Regions from separate parts of the Flavonifractor sp. An91 genome, predicted to be linked through region 2. Evidence: riboswitches for the same ligand, from Rfam matches in the RefSeq annotation. Region 2 holds a riboswitch; the other holds the start of a gene.
What was found. Region 2 has a riboswitch for cobalamin ahead of cbiD (cobalt-precorrin-5B (C(1))-methyltransferase CbiD). Riboswitches for the same ligand answer to the same signal wherever they lie in the genome.

Region 1 (3,509 bases), on a different contig from region 2:
CTTCCACGCTGTGGTAGCGCTGGATCAGGTCCATGGCGGTCTTTTCACCGATCCCCTTGACACCGGGGATGTTATCGCTGGTATCCCCCATCAGTGCCTTCAGGTCCACCATGTGGATGGGATCAAAGCCGTAGGCCTCCCGGAAGGCCTCGGGGGTCATCTCCTTGGTGGTGGTCTGGCCCATACGGGTGGACACCAGCTTCACCCGGGTGGTATCGGTGACCAGCTGGAGGGAGTCCTTGTCGCCGGTGACGATGACGGTATTCCACCCGGCGGCGGTATCCTTCACCGAGATGGTACCGATGAGGTCGTCGGCCTCCCAGCCATCCATCTCATAGCGAGGGATGTTCATGGCCTCCAGTACCTGCTTCAGGATAGGCAATTGAGCCGCCAACTCCTCCGGCATCCCCTTCCGCTGGGCCTTATAGCCTTCATAGGCCAGGTGGCGGAAGGTGGGGGCCTTTCGGTCAAAGGTGACACACAGGGCGTCTGGCCGCTCCTCGTCTATCAGCTTGAGCAGGATGTTCACGAAGCCATAGACGGCGTTGGTGGGGGTGCCGTCCTTGGTGGTGAGCAGCTTGATGCCGTAAAAGGCCCGGTTGATGATGGAATTGCCGTCAATGACCATAAGCTTCATGAAAGGACCTCCTGCTGTCCGGCACACCGGACATAAAATCTCAGGTTATAGTATACCAGCTTTCTCCGTCCCATACAAGAGAAACGCCCGCCGGGTCACCTCACAATGGTGACCGCTATGCGTGCCGAGGCCAAATACCCCTCGGCAGAAGCCAGCAGGATATAGATCCTTCTGAGACGGCGGTATCAGGAAGGTCCTTCCCCTCCGGCTTCAGGCATGGCTAACATTCCGCGCCCAATAACGCCGCATATGCCGGCGCACAGACTTGCTCAGCGCAGGAATGCCCAGCAGTTCCAGTCCGGTCTGCCAGGTGCAGCCCACTTGTCTGAACAATACATCCAGCTCCCCGGGCAGCTCCTCCCGGCAGGGAGGCTGACCTGTCCGTCGGACCGCCGCGCAGTACTCCCCCAGTGTTTGTCGGGCATCCTCATCCAGGCATACGCCCCGGGACGCGCACCGCTTCAGGAAGGGCAGGGTGTCCACCCGCTCGGGCCAGTCCGCCGGCCACATCCGCTCTGCCGCCTGCTGGCGGCTCCTGCCCCGGGCCCGCCAACAGGCATGATGGAGGGAACCAAAGCGCTTTTCCAGATACCAGCGGTAGACGCACAGCAGCCGTTCCGGACGGGGCGAACCATTGCGCCCCTCCATGGTCTCCACCAGTGACTCCAATAGTTCTTCGTCGGAAAAGCTGGTATACACCTGTCTGCCAATGGGACATTCCGGGGAAAAATAGAGGGTAAGATCTCCATCCAGCTGCTGAGATAATCCGGGCGTATCGGTCATCTCCTCCTCCAGTTCCGCCAGCCACTGGCGATATTCATTCAATTCCCGCTGGGACAATCTGTTCTTTCCGGTCCGTTCCATAGCTTTACTACCTCCCTGCCGCTGCAAATGGATTCCGGCGGGGACATCTATGGCCCAGGCCATAGCAAAAGAAAAGAGTTTCCCGGACGGGAAACTCTTTTTTCATCAGCTCAAACGCCTGTGCTGTCACGCGCCATTTCCCCGCCGAATATGCGCGTTACCGTCGCGGCTGGCTGGTCTCCTGGCTTGGATTCAACCTTACGCCCGTCTTCCCATCCGTACCCGGACAGTGACCTTATGAGCGCTCGTCATCCTTACAGTAGAGAGGGCTGCTGCGGACTTGCACCGCATTCCCATTGAAAGCTCCGCCCCTGAGGACGGATAGCTACCAACCGCTGATTGGATTCAGTTGTTGTTTCTATTATATCATCTTCGTCCGAAAATACAATGCTTACTTTGGTTACATCCCGCCGTAAGGTCCGTTCCACCCGCCGGGCTGAGGCCGCTGAGGAAAGGCTCCATACACCACCCAGTTATAAAAATTGGCATTGGCCGCCCCCATATAGGGGCCGATCCACAGGCTCAGAATACCCAGGGTGAAGGGAGACAAAATCAGCCATCCCAGGAAGGACAGGTCCTGTACGAACAGTGCCATGATATTGCCCCGCATGGCGCTGCGGCTGTGGCGAATGGCCTCCAGGGCGCCCATCTCCGGGTGGTCCAGCAGAAAGTAGACCGCCAGCCGGTAACGATAGGATATGGCAATCATCCAAACCAGCATGATTAAAGCGCCGACAAGGATCAGGGTGACGCTGTGCATTAGATAGGCCAGGAACACAAAGCCCACATAGACCGCCATACCGATGAGCCCCCACAGGAACACAAACAGGGCCGACAGGAAATTCACAGCCAGTGCCCGTCCTATCGTATAAAAGCCATCCAGCAGATTTCGGTAGCTGGGACCTTCCCGCCGGGTCAATCGCAGGCTATAGGAGGTATATCCGTAATCCATCACCCAGCTATAGAGCGCCAGCAGCAGCTCCATAACCAGAATCACCGCAATACGCTGGGGGGTAAAGATGGCGGTCAGGATCTCTTCCACTTCATAGTTGGTCTCTGTCAGATAAAAATAGGCAGCCTGAAAAGGCTCAGATACAAAATTCAGCACCACACTGCTCAGTACACCGGTCAGCAGCACATACACCAGCGTCACCAGCATGGGGTGGGGATAGGCCCCCCGCATGGCATCCCGTGCCAGCCACTTGGACTCAGGACGGTTATATCCCATGGTACTCCCTCACAATCGTTTCTACCTTGTTGAGGAAATGATACCACATCATGTTTCCGATTGCAACCCGGGCAGCACCACCGTAAAGGTCACGCCCCCCGTCCGGTTGACCGCCCAGCAGCGGCCTCCATGGGCCTCCACCGCCGCCCGGACAATGGCCAGGCCCAAACCGGTACCTCCGTCCGCCCGGCTGCGGCCCTCATCCCCCCGGTAGAAGGGCTCGAACAGGCGGTCCAGATGTTTTTGCGGGATGACGGGGCCGTCGTTGTCCACGGTCAGCGTGATCCGCCGTCCCTTTTGGGCCAGGGCAATGGTCACCGCGCCGCCGGGGGTGCAGTGGCGCAGGGCATTGTCCGCCAGATCATCCACCACTTCTTCCAACCGCAGCCGGTCCCCCAGCATGGATGCCGGGGCCAGTTGAGTACGCAGTTCAATGTTCTTTTCCTCCGCCAGCAGGGACAGCCGTGCAGCACCATTCTCCACCAGAGCAGCCAGATCCAGGGGCTCCCGCTCCACCTTGCCGCCTCTTTCCAGCCGGGCCAGGTCCATCAGGCTCCCCACCAGGGCCGCCATCCGGTCGCTCTCAGCCACCACGGTGTCCAGGTACTGGCCCCGCTTGGCGGGGTCGATGTCCTCCCGCAGGGCCTCGGCATGGGTGCGCAGCACCGCCAGAGGAGTCTTGAGTTCATGGGCCGCCCCCCGGACGAAGGCCCGTTCCCGCCGGATGGCCCGACTCTCCAGCCAGGCGGTGAACAGGGCCAGTGCCACCGCCGCCGCCAG
Region 2 (3,509 bases):
ATGTGCTGGCCCTGAAGGACGCCGACTGCGGCATTGCCATGGCTTCCGGTGCGGAGGCCGCCTGCCACGCCGCTCAGCTGGTGCTCCTCAACTCCGACTTTGCCGCCATGCCCAAGGTGGTGGCCGAGGGCCGCCGGGTCATCAACAACATCCAGCGTGCCGCCGCCCTCTATCTGGTGAAAAACATCTTCTCCTTCTTCCTGTCCATCATCTCCCTGTTCGCCACCTTCCCCTACCCGGTGACCCCGCTGCAGATCTCCTTCCTCAGCGCCGTCACCATCGGCGTGCCCTCCCTCTTCCTGGCTCTGGAGCCCAACCACGCCCTGGTAAAGGGAAAATTTCTCACCAACGTGTTCCGGGCAGCCCTGCCCGGCGGCCTTACCGACCTGATCATCGTGCTGGGGCTGGAGGCCTTCTATCTGGTGTTCGGCTTCACCACCGACGAGCTGTCCACCATGTCCACCATTCTGCTGGTGGTCATCGGCCTGCTGGTGCTCTATCAGGTGTGTAAGCCCTTCGACTGGAAGCGGCGGGTGCTGATGATCGCCATGAGCGCCTCCTCCGCGGTGGCCATCATCTGGTTCGGGGCCAGCTTTGGCCTGAGCCAGCTGACGATTCAGTCCTTCCTGGTACTGGTGGTGTTCCTGGGCCTGTCCTACCCGGTGATGAACGTGCTGCTGAAGGTATGTCAGTACGGCGCCCTGCTGTGGGACAAGGCCAGACATATGAGGCGCCGCACATGAGTCTGACGGTACGGCCCTACCGTCCGTCGGACTGCCCCATTCTGGCGGAGCTCTTTTATCAGACGGTCCATGGGGTGTGCGGGCGGGATTATACCACACAACAGCTGGATGCCTGGGCCGACGGACAGGTGGATCTGGCGGCCTGGGATGCCTCCTTTCAGGCCCACACTACTTTGGTGGCGGAGTGGGACGGGATGGTGGCTGGCTTTGCCGATCTGGCCGACGACGGCTACCTGGACCGGCTCTATGTCCATAAGGATCTCCAGGGCCGGGGGATCGCCACCGCCCTGTGCGATGCCCTGCCCGGCGCCCGGCTGACTCACGCCTCTCTCACCGCCCGGCCTTTCTTTGAACGCCGGGGCTGGCAGGTGGAGCGGGAGCAGCAGGTGGAGCGCCATGGGGTCAAATTGACCAATTTTGTCATGGCACGGGAACCGGCCTGTGCGCCCATATGACAAGAAATTACCTTTACTTTTCCCCTGAACCCTGATATAATGAGCGGAGAATTGAATTGTATCCGCAGTTGCGGCAGTGCCGCGAAAGGGGAAGCCGGTGTAAATCCGGCGCAGTCTTACCTCTACTGTAAGCGTGGACGAAGGCGCGAATACCATTGGCCCGTGGGGCTGAGAAGGTGCGCCGGAGGAGGAAACGCAAGCCAGGAGACCCGCTGCAGGGATACCGTATTGCGTAGCTCTGAGGTGGAGAGGTGCGGCATTTTTTCATTGAAAAAGGCCCTCCCCAAAGCTGGGGAGGGCCTTTTTGTGTCGAAGGAGGCGGTCTGGTGCTGGAACTGTATATCCCGGTGGGGAACAAGCAGCTGCGCTGCGGCTATACCACCGGCACTTGTGCCGCCGCCGCTACAGCCGGGGCAGTCCGGTTGCTGCTTACCGGGGAGGCTTTGCCCGCAGTGCGGGTGGATACCCCTGCGGGGATCGCGGTGGAGGTTGAACTGCTGGAACAGTCCGCCGGAACCGGCTGGGCCAGCTGCGCCGTCCGGAAGGACGGCGGGGACGACCCGGATGTGACAAACGGAACCCTGATCTTCGCACGGGCGGAAAAGACCGACACCCCCGGCATCACCATCGACGGCGGTACCGGCGTGGGCCGGGTGACCCGGCCCGGACTGGACCAGCCGGTAGGCGCAGCTGCCATCAACTCCACCCCCCGGATGATGATCCGGCACCAGGCGGAGGAGGAGATGGCCAGGGCGGGCTATACCGGCGGACTGTCCATTACCATTTCGGTGCCGGAGGGAGAGACGCTGGCCGCCCACACCTTCAACCCCCGGCTGGGTATTGAAGGGGGCATCTCCATCCTGGGTACCAGCGGCATCGTCCGCCCCATGAGCGAGGCCGCCCTCATTGACTCCCTCTACCTGGAGCAGGATATAGCCAAAGCCGCAGGCGTGACCGATCTGCTGGTCACCCCCGGCAACTACGGGGATTCCTTCGCGGAGGGGACTCTGGACCTGGACCTGACCCATCGCTGCACTTGCAGCAACTATCTGGGTCACGCCATCGACCACGCTGCCGGGCTGGGCTTCCGATCCTTCCTGCTGGTGGGCCACCTGGGCAAGCTGATTAAAGTGGCGGCGGGGAACATGAACACCCACTCCAAGGTGGCCGATGGCCGGCGGGAGACCCTCACCGCCCACGCTGCCCTGGCGGGCGGGAGCCCGGCGCTGCTGAAAGCCCTCTTTGCCTGCCCTACCACCGATGCCGGGGTAGAGCTGCTGAAAGAGGACGGGCTGCTGGAGCCGGTGATGGCCTCCATCGCCCAGGCTCTGGAGGAGGTGCTGCACCACCGGGCCGGGCCCGACCTGGCCATTGAGGCGGTGTTCTTCTCCAACCAGTACGGACTGCTGGGAAAGACAACAGGGGCTGAAAACTTGCTGGCTCTGCATCAACATCAATCGTAGGGGCGACTTTTACGGCCGTCCGCCGATACAGATAGGAGTTTCGATTATGGTACATTTCATCGGCGCGGGCCCCGGTGGGGCCGATCTCATCACCGTGCGGGGAGCTAAGCTGCTGGGGGAGGCGGATGTCATCATCTATGCCGGTTCCCTGGTGAACCCCGCCCTGCTGGATTATAAAAAGGAGGGCTGCCAGGTCTATGACAGCGCCAAGATGACCCTGGAAGAGGTCATTGAGGTAATGAAGGACACCGAGGCCAGGGGGGGCACCACTGCCCGGCTCCACACCGGCGATCCCTCTCTGTACGGCGCCCACCGGGAGCAGATGGACGAGCTGGACAAACTGGGTATCTCCTACGACGTGACCCCCGGTGTGTCCTCCTTCTCGGGAGCGGCTGCTGCCCTCTGCGCGGAGTATACTCTGCCCGATGTATCACAGTCGGTTATCATTACCCGCATGGCGGGCCGTACCCCGGTGCCCGAGGGGGAGCAGCTGCGGAAGATGGCCTCCCACGGCTGCACCATGGTGCTCTTCCTGTCCACCGGCCTGCTGGAGCAGGTGGAGGAGGAGCTGATGGCGGGGGGCTATGCGCCCGATACCCCGGCGGCCATCGTGTACAAGGCCACCTGGCCGGAGGAGAAGGTGTACCGCTGCACCGTGTCCACCCTGGCGAAAACCGCCAAGGAGAACCATGTAACCAAGACGGCCCTCATTACTATCGGTTATTTTCTGGGGGATGATTACAAGCGGTCCAAGCTGTACGACCCCACCTTTACCCATGAATTCCGGGAGGCCAGCAAGTGATGGCGGCCATCATTGCCTTTACCCGGCGGGGGGCGGCTTTGGGCCG

Region 1: another riboswitch for cobalamin. It lies ahead of B5G42_RS02585 (hypothetical protein); the one in region 2 lies ahead of cbiD (cobalt-precorrin-5B (C(1))-methyltransferase CbiD).

The regions. Positions count from the first base shown of each region.
Region 1 is NZ_NFHA01000002.1:181,147-184,655, forward strand. It holds gene polA (DNA polymerase I) at 1-637, opposite strand, end outside; gene B5G42_RS02585 (hypothetical protein) at 848-1,501, opposite strand; cobalamin riboswitch at 1,655-1,849, opposite strand; gene B5G42_RS02590 (DUF975 family protein) at 1,902-2,729, opposite strand; gene B5G42_RS02595 (sensor histidine kinase) at 2,778-3,509, opposite strand, start outside.
Region 2 is NZ_NFHA01000020.1:41,234-44,742, forward strand. It holds gene B5G42_RS11740 (cation-translocating P-type ATPase) at 1-743, shown strand, start outside; gene B5G42_RS11745 (GNAT family N-acetyltransferase) at 746-1,198, shown strand; cobalamin riboswitch at 1,247-1,430, shown strand; gene cbiD (cobalt-precorrin-5B (C(1))-methyltransferase CbiD) at 1,525-2,661, shown strand; gene cobM (precorrin-4 C(11)-methyltransferase) at 2,708-3,463, shown strand; gene B5G42_RS11760 (cobalt-precorrin 5A hydrolase) at 3,463-3,509, shown strand, end outside.